DNA from 2 places in the Pantoea sp. LS15 genome. Region 2 is predicted to be linked to the other one. Evidence: predicted binding sites of a transcription regulator. Region 2 holds the regulator's gene; the other holds the start of a gene.
What was found. The regulator PhoB, encoded in region 2, activates phosphate uptake and scavenging genes when phosphate is short. The targets are predictions, from matches to a motif close to CTGTCATAAAACTGNCNNAT.
Positions count from the first base shown of each region.

Region 1: a site for PhoB is predicted at 1,876-1,895, ahead of pstS (phosphate ABC transporter substrate-binding protein PstS). Genes of this name have one in related genera too.

Region 1 covers NZ_JAAVXA010000008.1:194,212-201,957, reverse strand. Annotated here, with positions in the region: gene glmS (glutamine--fructose-6-phosphate transaminase (isomerizing)) at 1-1,661, shown strand, start outside; gene pstS (phosphate ABC transporter substrate-binding protein PstS) at 1,983-3,023, shown strand; gene pstC (phosphate ABC transporter permease PstC) at 3,105-4,064, shown strand; gene pstA (phosphate ABC transporter permease PstA) at 4,064-4,954, shown strand; gene pstB (phosphate ABC transporter ATP-binding protein PstB) at 5,002-5,775, shown strand; gene phoU (phosphate signaling complex protein PhoU) at 5,789-6,514, shown strand; gene yieH (6-phosphogluconate phosphatase) at 6,560-7,225, opposite strand; gene adeP (adenine permease AdeP) at 7,392-7,746, shown strand, end outside.
Region 2 covers NZ_JAAVXA010000003.1:111,732-119,477, reverse strand. Annotated here, with positions in the region: gene brnQ (branched-chain amino acid transporter carrier protein BrnQ) at 1-756, opposite strand, end outside; gene phoR (phosphate regulon sensor histidine kinase PhoR) at 1,166-2,461, opposite strand; gene phoB (phosphate response regulator transcription factor PhoB) at 2,483-3,172, opposite strand; gene sbcD (exonuclease subunit SbcD) at 3,360-4,565, shown strand; gene sbcC (exonuclease subunit SbcC) at 4,562-7,693, shown strand.

The DNA of each region.
Region 1 (7,746 bases), on a different contig from region 2:
AGGCCGCGGAAGAACACCCGCTGCATGGTGGTACCGGTATTGCTCACACCCGCTGGGCGACACACGGCGAACCGTCTGAAGGCAACGCTCACCCGCATGTGTCTGAACACATCGTGGTCGTGCACAACGGCATTATCGAAAACCACGAACCGCTGCGCGAAGAACTGAAAGCGCGCGGCTATGCCTTCGTCTCTGAAACCGACACCGAAGTGATTGCTCACCTGGTGCACTGGGAGCTGGAGCAGGGCGGTACACTGCGTGACGCAGTACTGCGTGCTATCCCTCAGCTGCGCGGTGCGTACGGCACGGTGATCATGGACTCACGCGATCCATCCACGCTGCTGGCCGCACGTTCCGGTAGCCCGATGGTTATCGGTCTGGGCATGGGTGAAAACTTTATCGCCTCTGACCAGCTTGCGCTCCTGCCAGTTACCCGTCGCTTTATCTTCCTGGAAGAGGGTGATATTGCGGAAGTGACTCGCCGCAGCGTGACCGTATTCGATACCAAAGGCGAGCAGGTGAAACGCCAGGAGATCGAATCTAACCTGCAGTACGACGCGGGCGACAAAGGCGCTTACCGTCACTACATGCAGAAAGAGATTTACGAGCAGCCAAACGCCATCAAAAACACTCTTACCGGGCGCATCAGCCACGGTGAGGTGGATCTGAGCGAGTTGGGTGCAAACGCGAACGAACTGCTCAGCAAGGTTGAGCACATTCAGATCGTGGCCTGCGGTACCTCCTACAACTCCGGTATGGTTTCTCGTTACTGGTTTGAATCCCTGGCGGGCGTGCCGTGTGATGTGGAAATCGCGTCTGAATTCCGCTACCGCAAATCCGCTGTACGTCGTAACAGCCTGATGATCACCCTTTCCCAGTCTGGTGAAACGGCGGATACGCTGGCGGCGCTGCGTCTGTCTAAAGAGCTGGGCTACCTTGGCTCTCTGGCCATCTGTAACGTCCCTGGCTCATCGCTGGTGCGTGAATCCGATCTGGCGCTGATGACCAAAGCGGGTACCGAAATTGGCGTGGCTTCCACTAAAGCGTTTACCACTCAGCTGACCGTTCTGTTAATGCTGGTGGCGAAACTGGCACGTCTGAAAGGTGAAGATGCGTCTGTTGAGCATGACATCGTTCATGGCCTGCAGGCACTGCCGAGCCGCATTGAGCAGATGCTGTCCCAGGACAAACGCATTGAAGCACTGGCAGAAGATTTCTCTGACAAACACCACGCGCTGTTCCTGGGTCGTGGTGATCAGTATCCGATTGCGCTGGAAGGCGCGCTGAAGCTGAAAGAGATCTCCTACATTCACGCGGAAGCCTATGCGGCAGGCGAGCTGAAACACGGCCCACTGGCGCTGATTGACGCCGATATGCCGGTCATCGTTGTGGCACCTAACAACGAACTGCTGGAAAAACTGAAATCCAACATCGAAGAAGTGCGCGCCCGCGGTGGTGTTCTGTACGTCTTCGCCGACAAAGATGCCGGTTTTGTCAGCAATGACAACATGCACATCATCGAGATGCCGCATGTGGAAGAGGTGATTGCACCGATCTTCTACACCGTTCCGTTGCAGTTGCTGGCTTATCACGTTGCGCTGATCAAAGGCACCGACGTTGACCAGCCACGTAACCTGGCGAAGTCTGTCACCGTAGAATAATCCCTTCAGGCTCCACCTTCGGGTGGAGCTTTTCTATCCCGCCTGGTTTGTTTTTAATCAACTCTTTTGCGTTTTTATTTATGACAATCTGTCATCTTCAGCTACTTTTTTCAGTGTCACATAAAGAAAATATTTCTGAAAACGCCTTGTCATAAAAGTGGCTAACACGATGAAAATTAAGCTTTCTTTTGCTGGTTTTTAAGTGAAATTTTCATTGTCATAAAACTGTCATAATTCGTACATTTATCTGTCACCTGTTTGTCCTATTTTGCTCATCGTAGCCACTAAACAACGATTTACGAAAATCTTGCAGGAGACATTATGAAAGTTATGCGTACCACTGTCGCAACTGTTGTCGCCGCGACCTTATCTCTGAGCGCGTTCTCTGTATTTGCAGAAGCAAGCCTGACTGGCGCTGGTGCAACCTTCCCTGCGCCGGTGTATGCCAAATGGGCGGATACCTACCAGAAAGAAACCGGTAACAAGGTTAACTATCAGGGTATCGGCTCCTCCGGTGGCGTTAAACAAATTACCGCTAATACCGTTGATTTCGGTGCATCAGACGCTCCGCTGTCTGATGACAAACTGGCACAGGAAGGTCTGTTCCAGTTCCCGACCGTGATCGGCGGTGTGGTTCTGGCCATCAACTTGCCGGGCGTGAAGTCTGGTGAACTGGTGCTGGACGGCAAAACCCTGGGTGACATCTACCTGGGGAAAATCAAAAAATGGGATGACGAGGCGATTGCCAAACTCAACCCAGGCCTGAAACTGCCTTCTCAGAACATCGCTGTGGTTCGCCGCGCTGATGGTTCTGGTACCTCTTTCGTGTTCACCAGCTATCTGGCGAAAGTGAACGAAGAGTGGAAATCTAAAGTCGGTTCTGGCTCTACCGTTAACTGGCCAACCGGTCTGGGTGGTAAAGGCAACGATGGCATCGCCGCGTTCGTACAGCGTCTGCCAGGCTCTATCGGTTACGTAGAATACGCCTACGCTAAACAGAACAACCTGTCCTACACCAAACTGGTTTCTGCTGATGGCAAACCTGTCAGCCCGACCGAAGAGAACTTTGCCAACGCTGCAAAAGGCGCTGACTGGAGCAAATCTTTCGCTCAGGACCTGACTAACCAGAAAGGCGAAGGTGCATGGCCAATCACCTCTACCACCTTCATCCTGGTTCACAAAGAGCAGAAGAAACCTGAGCAGGGCGCCGAAGTGCTGAAGTTCTTCGACTGGGCGTACAAAAACGGCGGCAAACAGGCTAATGCCCTGGATTACGCTACCCTGCCAGAAAACGTGGTTGAGCAGATTCGTGCTGCATGGAAAACCAACGTAAAAGACAGCAGCGGTAAAGCATTGTATTAATTTAGCATTCTGACGAAAATGGCGGGTGGCGCTTGCGCTTACCCGCCGATTTCGTAAACGCGTTTAACAGAAGAGTGATTTATGGCTGCAACCAAGCCTGCATTTAACCCTCCGGGTAAAAAAGGTGACATGATTTTCAGCGCGCTGGTAAAACTGGCTGCGCTGATTGTGCTATTGCTGCTGGGCGGCATTATCGTGTCTCTGATTTTCTCCTCCTGGCCGAGCATCCAGAAATTCGGTTTCTCCTTCCTGTGGACCAAAGAGTGGGACGCGCCGAACGATATATACGGTGCGCTGGTGCCGATTTACGGCACGCTGGTGACCTCGTTCATCGCCCTGCTGATCGCGGTTCCCGTCAGTTTTGGTATTGCCCTGTTTCTGACGGAACTGGCACCGGGCTGGCTGCGTCGCCCACTGGGTATTGCCATCGAACTGTTGGCGGCCATTCCGAGTATCGTTTACGGCATGTGGGGCCTGTTTATCTTTGCGCCGCTGTTCGCAACGTACTTCCAGGAACCCGTGGGTAATGTACTTTCTGCCATCCCGTTTGTGGGTGCCTTGTTCTCTGGCCCGGCTTTCGGTATCGGTATTCTGGCTGCAGGTGTGATCCTCGCCATTATGATTATTCCGTACATTGCGGCGGTCATGCGCGATGTCTTCGAACAAACGCCGGTGATGATGAAAGAGTCGGCCTACGGTATTGGCTGTACCACCTGGGAAGTTATCTGGCGCATTGTCCTTCCGTTCACCAAAAATGGGGTGATTGGTGGCGTGATGCTGGGTCTGGGACGTGCGCTGGGTGAAACCATGGCGGTGACCTTTATCATCGGTAACACCTACCAGCTCGACAGCGCATCACTCTTCATGCCGGGTAACAGTATTACCTCTGCACTGGCGAATGAATTTGCTGAGGCGGAATCCGGTCTGCACGTCGCGGCGTTGATGGAGTTGGGTCTGATTCTGTTCGTGATCACCTTTATTGTTCTGGCGATCTCCAAGCTGATGATTATGCGCCTCGCTAAAAATGAGGGGGCACGCTAATGGCAACTCTCGAAATGCAAGCTACCGCTGAACTGGCGGAATCCCGCCGCAAAATGCAGGCCCGACGCCGTTTTAAAAACCGTATCGCGCTGACACTCTCAATGGGAACCATGGCATTTGGCCTGTTCTGGCTGGTCTGGATCCTCTTCTCGACGGTCGTGCGCGGGATTGACGGGATGTCGCTGGCGCTGTTTACCGAAATGACGCCACCGCCAAATACGGCGGGTGGTGGTCTGGCGAATGCCCTGGCAGGTAGCGGATTGCTGATCCTGTGGGCAACAGTATTTGGTACGCCGCTGGGTATCATGGCAGGCATCTATCTTGCGGAGTACGGACGTAAATCCTGGCTGGCAGAAGTCATTCGTTTCATCAATGACATCCTGCTTTCAGCCCCGTCTATCGTGGTGGGTCTGTTTGTTTACACCGTCGTGGTGGCGCAGATGGAACACTTCTCCGGCTGGGCGGGTGTGATTGCGCTGGCGCTGTTGCAGGTGCCTATTGTCATTCGTACTACCGAGAACATGCTGAAACTGGTGCCGGACAGCCTGCGTGAAGCGGCTTATGCACTGGGAACGCCGAAATGGAAAATGATCTCTGCGATTACGCTGAAAGCGTCAGTCTCCGGGATCATGACCGGTATTTTGCTGGCGGTTGCGCGTATCGCGGGTGAAACGGCTCCGCTGCTGTTTACCTCCCTCTCCAACCAGTTCTGGAGCACGGACATGATGCAGCCGATCGCTAACCTGCCGGTGACGATCTTTAAATTTGCGATGAGCCCATTCGCGGAATGGCAGCAACTGGCCTGGGCCGGGGTGCTGATCATTACCCTTTGCGTACTGTTGCTGAACATTCTGGCGCGCGTCATTTTCGCGAAGAAGAAACACGGTTAATTTTTTACGGCGCGGCAGCTCGCGGCGCCGAATGAGGAAATGAGTCAATGAGTATGGTTGATACTGCCCCGGGTAAGATTCAGGTTCGTGATTTGAACTTCTACTACGGCAAATTCCATGCCCTGAAGAATATCAACCTGGATATCGCGAAGAACCAGGTTACGGCATTCATCGGTCCGTCTGGCTGCGGTAAATCCACGCTGCTGCGTACCTTTAATAAAATGTATTCGCTCTATCCGGAGCAGCGCGCTGAAGGTGAAATTATCCTGGACGGCGAAAACATTCTGACCCAGGCTCAGGATATTGCCCTGCTGCGCGCAAAAGTGGGGATGGTGTTCCAGAAACCCACGCCGTTCCCGATGTCCATTTATGACAACATTGCGTTTGGTGTCCGCCTGTTTGAAAAGCTCTCACGTGCCGATATGGACGAGCGCGTGCAATGGGCTTTGACCAAGGCCGCATTATGGAACGAAACCAAAGATAAGTTGCACCAGAGCGGGTACTCTCTTTCCGGTGGTCAGCAGCAGCGTCTGTGCATTGCGCGTGGTATCGCCATTCGCCCGGAAGTGTTGCTGTTGGATGAGCCGTGTTCAGCGCTGGACCCGATCTCAACGGGTCGTATTGAAGAGTTGATCACCGAGCTGAAGCAGGATTACACCGTGGTTATCGTGACCCACAACATGCAGCAGGCTGCGCGTTGTTCCGATTACACGGCGTTTATGTACCTGGGCGAGTTGATTGAGTTCAGCGATACGGATGCGCTGTTCACCAGACCCGCTAAAAAGCAAACTGAAGATTATATTACTGGCCGCTACGGTTGATTTGGAGTGAACCATGGACAACCTTAATCTTAATAAACACATTTCAGGCCAGTTCAACGCAGAGCTGGAAAGCATTCGCACGCAGGTCATGACCATGGGTGGCATGGTTGAGCAGCAGCTTTCCGATGCGATCACGGCAATGCACAACCAGGACAGCGAGCTGGCGAAGCGCGTCATTGAAGGTGACAAAAACGTCAACATGATGGAAGTCGCTATCGACGAGGCCTGCGTTCGTATTATCGCCAAGCGTCAGCCAACAGCGAGCGATCTGCGCCTGGTGATGGCGATTATCAAAACCATCGCCGAGCTGGAACGTATTGGTGACGTTGCGGATAAAATCTGCCGCACCGCGCTGGAGAAGTTCTCTCAGCAGCACCAGCCACTGCTGGTGAGCCTGGAGTCGCTGGGTCGCCACACCGTGCAGATGCTGCATGACGTGCTGGATGCCTTTGCGCGTATGGATCTGGACGAAGCGGTACGTATTTACCGTGAAGACAAGAAAGTCGACCAGGAATACGAAGGCATCGTGCGTCAGCTGATGACCTACATGATGGAAGATTCACGTACGATCCCAAGCGTACTGACTGCCCTGTTCTGCGCGCGCTCCATTGAGCGTATCGGTGACCGCTGCCAGAACATTTGCGAATACATTTTCTACTTCGTGAAAGGTCAGGACTTCCGTCACGTGGGCGGCGACGAGCTGGACAAGCTGCTGGCGGGTAAAGATCCGAAAGAGTGATGTTTGTGGCGGGTGGCGCTAGCGCTTTACCCGCCCTACGTTAACTTAACGCGTAATATCCCACCCGCGCGCCTTCCACAATGCTGGCAACTGCGCCAGATCGGTAAAGGTCGTCACTTTTGGATGATCGATCGGTTTGTTGTGCGGATCGGCACAGTAATAAAATACCTCCATTCCCGCATCAATCCCTGACTGCGCGCCCGCCGACGAGTCATCCACCAGAATGCAATTTTCTACATTAACGTTCATTGCGTTTGCCGCATGGAACATCAGCGCCGGATCGGGCTTCCAGCGTTGAATATCGTAACCGCTGAACAGTTTTTCCGGGAAATGATGCAACATCTCCAGTTTCCCCAGTGAGTGCTGCATTTTGCTGACCGGACCATTGGATACCACGCAGATTGGCACCGTCATCGCATCCAGAAGCGCATTCGCCCCGGCGATGACCTCCAGCTCGGAATCGAACAGGCGTGCAACCTCAGCGCGGTAAACCGGCTCGAGATCTCCTTTCGGCAGATCCACACCGTGCTCGTCGTTAATGATGTCGATGATCTCGTACAGTTTCACGCCCTTAAAGCGTTTGAACACCTCTTCGAGATCGAGCGTAATACCAAATTCCTGGAACATGGCGACATACGCACGGGAACAAATGACCTCACTGTCGACAAGCGTACCGTCGCAGTCGAAAAATACCGCCTCAATTCCGGACATGTCTTTCCCTTTTAACAAGTTTAACGTTTACGTGGTGTGGTTTTACGACACGCAATCGTTGCCGTATAAGCAAATTCAATGAAAAAAAGTACCCTACAACCGCCCTTATTGTCGCATTTTGGTATAGGATAGCGACGAATTTTCCCTCCTTGTTCGGAAATTGATGATGAGTCAACAACACACTACCCAGGCATCTGGTCAGGGTCTGCTTGAGCGCGTGTTTAAACTGCGCGAGCACGGCACAACGGCACGCACCGAAGTGATCGCCGGTTTCACCACCTTCCTGACGATGGTCTATATCGTTTTTGTTAACCCACAAATTCTGGGCGTTGCTGGCATGGATACCAGCGCCGTCTTCGTGACTACCTGTCTGATCGCGGCTCTTGGCAGCATCCTGATGGGCGTGTTCGCTAACCTGCCGGTTGCACTGGCACCGGCGATGGGTCTGAACGCATTCTTTGCGTTCGTGGTCGTTCAGGCGATGGGCCTGCCGTGGCAAGTTGGCATGGGCGCTATCTTCT
Region 2 (7,746 bases):
ATCGGAACCCAGACGGAACAACGCCAGATAGAGCAGCGTCAGACCCACACCGGCCATCAGACCAGCCCAGATGGTGTAACGGGTCAGCAGACGTGCTTCGGTCACACCACGGGAACGCGCAGCGTTAACGATTACGATACCAAACACCATTGCACCCAGCGTGTCCATCGTCAGGTAGCCGTTCACAAAACCGTTAGAGAACGCGGCGTTTTTGTAGGCATCCATGGCGTCGCTAATCGGGCCTGCCGGCCAGACAATCGCCGCAACCGCCAGCACAATCAGTGCCACAATTTTCAGCGGAGCCAGGAAGTTACCGACGGTATCCAGCAACTTGCCCGGATAGAGGGAAACCAGAATCACAATCGCGAAGTAGATCAGGCTGTAGATAAACAGCGGCATCGCGCCGTCACCCGTCAGAGGAGCAATACCTACTTCGAAGGAAACGGTTGCCGTGCGGGGGGTCGCAAACAGTGGGCCAACAGCCAGATAGCAGACGGTTGCCAGCAGGACACCCGCCACTTTGCCGATCGGGGTGCTGAGGCTATCAACACCGCCACCCACTTTCGCCAGGGCGATAACGGTCAGTACCGGCAAACCCACAGCAGTAATCAGGAAACCAAATGCAGCAGTCCAGACGTGTTCACCCGCCTGTAAGCCAACCATTGGAGGGAAAATGATGTTGCCTGCGCCAACGAACAGCGCAAATGTCATAAAGCCCAGCGCGATGATGTCACGCGATTTTAAGTGATGGGTCATAAAACCTTACTGCCTGTGGATGTGGTGTTGAAAACATTGAGCTTTTCGATTTCCCTGGTGGGAAGATACAGCCGAAAAATTGCTCAATTTCAGCGGGAAATGCTCCCGTCCTGGCGTGGAGAAGAATAGTTTTTCGATTTACCACGCAAATACAGTCGGTCTGACAGTATCTGGGGCGCAATTTAAACGCTTATAACGTTTAAAGGCAAGGTGGGATCGTAAAACCAGAACAATATGCCAGCATGAAAATACACACCAGCACAATACGCTAATTATCAGAAAAACCCATGGCTAATCATGCGAACAAAAAACAGTCAGCCGTATAAAATTCATTCGCGTTTCGTTTGACTGCAAAGCAAACGGGCCAGCAAACGCTGACCCGTGGAAAGGTAAAATGACACACCCGTTATCAGGCGATCTTTTTGGCAATTAATCGTTCCGGGATCACGAAACTAAAGCGGGTTCCCTTACCCAGTGTACTCTGAATATCGAGACGGCTTTCATGGTGATTGACGGCATGTTTTACAATTGCCAGCCCCAGGCCACTTCCCCCTGTCTGCCGCGATCGCGCTTTATCCACGCGATAGAAGCGTTCGGTCAGACGCGGGAGGTGCTCCGGTGCAATCCCCGGACCATTATCCTCGACGCTAAATTCAGCGCCCGTTGGGGTATGCTGCCAGCGCACCACGATCTCCGTCCCTTCCGGCGTATGATTCACCGCGTTATACACCAGATTGGAAATGGCGCTACGCAGTTCATCTTCACTGCCCAGTACCTTCAGCGTATTGTCGACCTCAAAGCTTAGGTGGTGCTTCTTATGGCTTAACGTTTGTGCTTCACGCTCCACCACCCGCAGCATCATGGGGACATCAATGGTGTCATTCAGCGCAAGCGTTGGCGCCGCTTCAATCTTCGATAGCGTCAACAGCTGTTTTACCAGACCTTCCATACGGTGCGTTTGCTCGCGCATGGTGTGCAGCGCTTTTTCACGTGGCGCACCTTCAAGCGTTTGCTCCTGCATCATCTCCAGGTAACCCTGAAGTACGGTCAACGGGGTACGTAATTCGTGGCTCACGTTCGCGAAGAAGTTGCGTCGCGCGCCTTCCAGCTGGTGCATCTGGGTGACATCGCGCGCCACCATCAGCCACTGCTGATCGCTGTAGGGCATCACGCGGATTTCCAGATGACGACCATTATTGAGTTTCAGATTATGCGGACCAGTAAAATCACGCTTTTTCAGATACTGAGCAAACTCAGGATAACGCAGAAGGTTGAGGATATTCTGGCCATTATCATCCGGCCAGCGCAACCCCAGCAACTGTTGCGCAAGACCATTACACCAGAAGATAGTCCCTTCTTCGGTCGTCAGAATGACCGCATCCGGGAGCGACTCCGCCCCGCTGCGAAAACGCTTGATCAGGCTTCCCAGTTCGCGGCGGCGCTTTTTATTGCGCATCTGCATCTGGTGCAGACCGTAAAGCAGCGGTTCCCAACTGCCGCTTCCCGGCGGCGGTGTCATACTTCGGTCAACCCATAGCCACCAGGAGAGGCGTAACAGGTTCCAGAAATGCCAGATCAGCAGCCCGGTGACCGAAGCCAGCAGAAACCACGGCAGGTATCCAAGAAAGGCCCCCAGAATGAAGGCCGGAATACAACATAAGATCAGTTCAAAGACGAGCCTTTTCCATGACAGACGTTCCAGCACGCGTCACACTCCTGTCATTGTTCAGAAACGGGTAGAAAAACGATAACCCGTGCCGCGGACCGTCTGCACCATGCGATCGTGGCCGCTCAGTTCCAGCGCTTTTCGCAGGCGGCGGATATGGACGTCAACCGTCCGGTCTTCGACATATACGTTAGTTCCCCAGACGTTATTCAGCAACTGTTCGCGGCTGTAAACGCGTTCCGGGTGAGTCATAAAGAAGTGCAGGAGTTTAAATTCGGTAGGTCCCATGTCGAGCGGATTTTCGCCCGTCATGACACGGTGTGAGGTCGGGTCAAGGCTCAGACCTTGCATCTCAATCACCTCTTCCACTGCCATCGGTGAAATGCGGCGCATTACGGCTTTGATACGAGCAACCAGCTCTTTCGGGGAGAACGGCTTAGTAATGTAATCATCGGCACCCGTTTCAAGCCCACGTACGCGATCTTCTTCTTCGCCACGCGCCGTCAGCATGACAACAGGGATATCGCGGGTCATCGCTTCACGTTTAATGTGTTTGATAAACTGCAGTCCAGAGCCGCCAGGCAACATCCAGTCGAGCAGAATCAGATCGGGCCAGGGCTCATTCAACTGGTTCACCGCGCTGTCATAATCTTCCGCTTCAACCGGCTGGAAGCCATTTTGTTCGAGCACGAAGCACACCATTTCACGAATTGGAGCTTCATCTTCTACGACCAGAATACGTCTCGCCATACTTTGCCCTGTCTTATCTTATTTAAGTTACAAGTTTGTAATGCGGCGTCATTATGCGTCAGATTTATGACAGATTTATGAAAAACCTTACCACCATAAATGGCAAACTGTTGTTTTATTACAGCGGTTATTTTCCGCCCCCTGAATGTTTATAATCGCCAACATCTTTTTTCGCCACGGATCTCCTATGCGCATACTTCACACTTCGGACTGGCATCTGGGTCAAAACTTTTACAGCAAAAGCAGGGCAGCGGAGCATGAAGCGTTCCTGAACTGGCTGCTGGATACGGCCCGATCGCACGAAGTGGATGCGATTATTGTTGCGGGTGACATTTTCGATACCGGTTCGCCGCCAAGCTATGCGCGTGAGCTGTACAACCGCTTCGTGGTAAATCTGCAGCAAACCGGCTGTCATCTGGTTATTGTCGCCGGTAATCACGACTCCGTCGCCACGCTGAATGAGTCCCGCGACATCCTGGCCTTCCTGAACACTACCGTGGTGGCCAGTGCCGGGCATGCTCCGCAGATCCTGAAAAAACGCGATGGTACACCGGGGGCGGTGCTGTGCCCGGTTCCCTTCCTGCGCCCACGCGATATCGTGCAGAGCCAGGCGGGGATGTCCGGCGGGGAAAAACAGCAGCATCTGTTGCAGAGCATCACTGATTATTATCACCAACAATATACCGATGCCTGTACCTTGCGCGGCGAACAGCTCATTCCGGTGATTGCGACCGGACATCTCACCACCGTCGGGGCCAGTAAAAGTGACGCCGTACGTGACATCTATATTGGCACGCTGGATGCGTTCCCGGCGCAAAATTTCCCGCCTGCCGACTACATTGCGCTTGGGCATATTCACCGCGCGCAGATCATCGGTGGCTGCGAACACATTCGCTATTGCGGCTCGCCCATTTCGCTAAGTTTTGATGAGACAGGTAAAGCCAAATCTGTGCATCTGGTGAGTTTTAACGAAGGTAAACTCAGCGCCGTCGAAACGCTGGAGGTCCCTGTCACCCAGCCGCTGGCGGTGCTGAAGGGTGACCTTGATGCCATCACCACCCAGCTTGAACAGTGGCGTGGCACTGCGCTTAATCCCCCCGTCTGGCTGGATATCGAAATCACGACAGACGACTATCTGCATGATATGCAGCGAAAAATTCAGGCGCTGACGGAAGATCTTCCTGTCGAGGTTTTACTGGTACGCCGTAGTCGCGAGCAGCGCGAAAAAATCCTGCTGAGTGCTCAGCGCGAAACGCTGAGCGAACTTAAGGTCGAAGAGGTTTTTGAACGCCGACTGGCCCAGGAAGAGATGGATGATGCAAAACGCGCCCGGCTGAACGAGCTGTTCGCCGATACGCTGCACGCACTGAATAACGAGGAAGAAAACGCATGAAAATCCTGAGCCTGCGTCTGAAAAACCTCAACTCACTCAAGGGCGAGTGGAAAATTGACTTTACCGCTGAGCCCTTTGCCAGCAACGGGCTGTTTGCCATTACCGGTGCGACCGGTGCAGGCAAGACCACCCTGCTCGACGCCATTTGTCTGGCGCTCTATCACGAAACGCCGCGTCTGCAAAAAGTGTCTCAGGCGCAAAACGACCTGATGACGCGTGATACCGCCGAGTGTCTGGCCGAGGTTGAGTTTGAAGTAAAAGGTACCGCCTACCGCGCCTTCTGGAGCCAGAACCGGGCGCGTAATCAGCCGGACGGGAACCTGCAGGCACCGCGTGTGGAACTGGCTCGCTGTGAAGATGGCAAGATTCTCGCCGACAAAGTGACAGATAAACTGGAGCAAACCGCCGCGCTCACCGGGCTGGACTATGGCCGCTTTACCCGTTCAATGCTCCTCTCTCAGGGGCAGTTTGCCGCTTTCCTCAATGCCAAACCGAGCGATCGCGCAGAGCTGCTGGAAGAACTGACCGGAACCGAGATCTATGGCCAGATTTCCGCCAGGATATTTGAGAAACACAAAGCCGCCCGAAACGTACTTGAAATGCGCGAGGCACAGGCAGCGGGTGTGGTGCTGTTGAGCGAAGAGCAACAGCAGCAGTTACAGCAAAGTTTGCAGGCACTTACTGACGAAGAAAAAACACTGCTGGCACAACAACAGAGACAGCAGAAGGATTATCAGTGGCTTACGCGCCGTGATGAGCTTCTTCGCGAGCAACAGCGCGTAACCTTGTTACAACAGCAGGCACAACAGGCGCTGACCGATGCCGCGCCTGACCTGGCAAAGCTCCAGCTTGCTCAACCCGCCGCTCAGCTTCGACCGCTTTGGGAGCACCAGCAAGAACAAGCCTCGCGTCTGGCTCAAACCCAGCAGCGAATTATCGAAGTAAATACTCGCTTACAAGACAAAACCGCGCTGCGCTCGCGTATCCGTAATACCGCCATTCGTACCCATGAGCAGCTTCAGACCGAATTAACGGTACTGGCGCAGTGGCAGACAGAACATGATCGATTCCGCTTGTGGGGACAGGAAATAGCAGGCTGGCGAGCGCACTTCGCTCAGCTTAGCCGTGATAAAAATCAGCTTACTGCCCTGACCGTCCGCCTCACTGAATTACGCCATAAACGGGCCGCCCTGCCGGAAACAACCCTGACGCTGACGGCGGATGAGGTTGCAGTAGCGATGGAACAACAGGCGCAATCACGAACGATGCGTCAACGTCTGACCTCGCTCCATGCCCGCTATCAGCCGCTACAAAAACGCCTGCACCAGAACGGTGAAAGCGTGCAGAAAGCCCTGGCTGAGCAGGTAAAACTCAATGAAACATTGACGCTACGTCGCCAGCAATACAAAGAGAAAAACCAGCACTATCTGGACCTGAAAGCCCTGTGTGAACGTGAAGCGACGATTAAAGATCTGGAAAGCTATCGTTCTCAGCTTGAGGCAGGCAAACCCTGTCCACTGTGCGGCTCCAGCGAACATCCTGCCGTGGAGAAATATCAAGCGCTTGAACTGACTGATAATCAGCGTCGCCGTGATGCCCTGGAAAAAGAAGTCGCCTCGCTAAAAGAGGAAGGACTGCTGGTCCTGGGCCAGGTTAATGCCCTGACTCAACAGATCCAGCGCGAGACAGGCGAAGCGCAGACACTCTCTCAGGAAGAGCAAGCACTCACTAAAGAGTGGCTGGAGGTTTGCGCGGCATTAAATATTTCGCTGAATATTCAGGAAGATATTGCCGTCTGGATGAGCGAACAGGAGCACTATGAACGCCAGCTTTATCAGCTCAGCCAGCGCCTGACGCTGCAAAACCAGCTCAACGAACTGGAAGAGCAGGAACGCCAGTATCAGCAGCAACTGGCGACAACGCGTCAGGGGCTGGAAAGCGCCCTCGTCGCTCTTTCACTCAGCGTACCTGAAGAAGGTACTGAGGCCACCTGGCTGAACGCCCGTGAGACGGAATTCGCGCAGTGGCAGGAGAAACAGACACAGCAAGGTGCGGTTCAGGAACGTATAAACGCCCTGAAACCACTGCTTGACGCACTTCCGGTTACCAACAGCGAAGAGATCGAACCCGCCATTCCTGACAACTGGCGCGCAATCCACGACGAATGCGTGTCTCTGCAGAGCCAACTGGCGGCACAACAGCAGCAGGAAACGCTGGAGCGTGAGCGCCTGCAGCACTCGCAGGCGCAGTTCACCCAGGCACTCTCGGCAAGCTGTTTTGCCGATCAGGACGCGTTCCTTGCTGCGTTACTGGAGGAGAGCACCCTCCTCCACCTCGAACAACTGAAACACTCGCTGGAAAACCAGATACAGCAGGCCACCACCCTGTCCGGACAGGCAAACCAACAGTTGCAGGCGCACCAGGCACTGCAGCCAGAAGGACTCGACACCGATGCACCAGGCCAGCAAATCCAGCTACAACACCTGACGCAGCAGCTTCGTGAGAACACCACGCGGCAGGGAGAAATCCGCCAGCAGCTTAAGCAGGATAGCGATAACCGCCTGCACCAACTGGCTTTAATGCAGCAAATTGAAGAGGCCAGCCGTCTGGCAGACGACTGGGGCTACCTGAATGCGCTTATCGGCTCCAGTACCGGCGACAAGTTCCGTAAGTTCGCCCAGGGGCTGACGCTGGACAATCTTGTCTGGCTTGCTAACCAGCAACTTAACCGCCTGCACGGGCGTTATCTGCTCCAGCGCAAAGCCAGCGATGCCCTGGAGCTGGAAGTGGTCGATACCTGGCAGGCGGATGCCGTGCGCGACACCCGTACGCTCTCTGGCGGTGAAAGTTTCCTGGTCAGTCTGGCACTGGCGCTGGCACTTTCCGATCTGGTGAGTCACAAAACACGGATCGACTCGCTGTTCCTGGATGAAGGGTTCGGCACGCTCGACAGTGAAACACTGGATACCGCGCTGGATGCCCTCGACGCGCTGAACGCCACCGGGAAAACGATCGGTGTGATCAGCCACGTCGAGGCGATGAAAGAGCGTATACCGGTGCAGATCAAAGTGAAAAAGATCAACGGGCTGGGGTATAGCAGGCTGGATAACGCGTTTGCGGTGGAGTGATGGTGGGGGAGATCTGTGCTGTCTGGTGCCCTCACCCTGGCCCTCTCCCACAA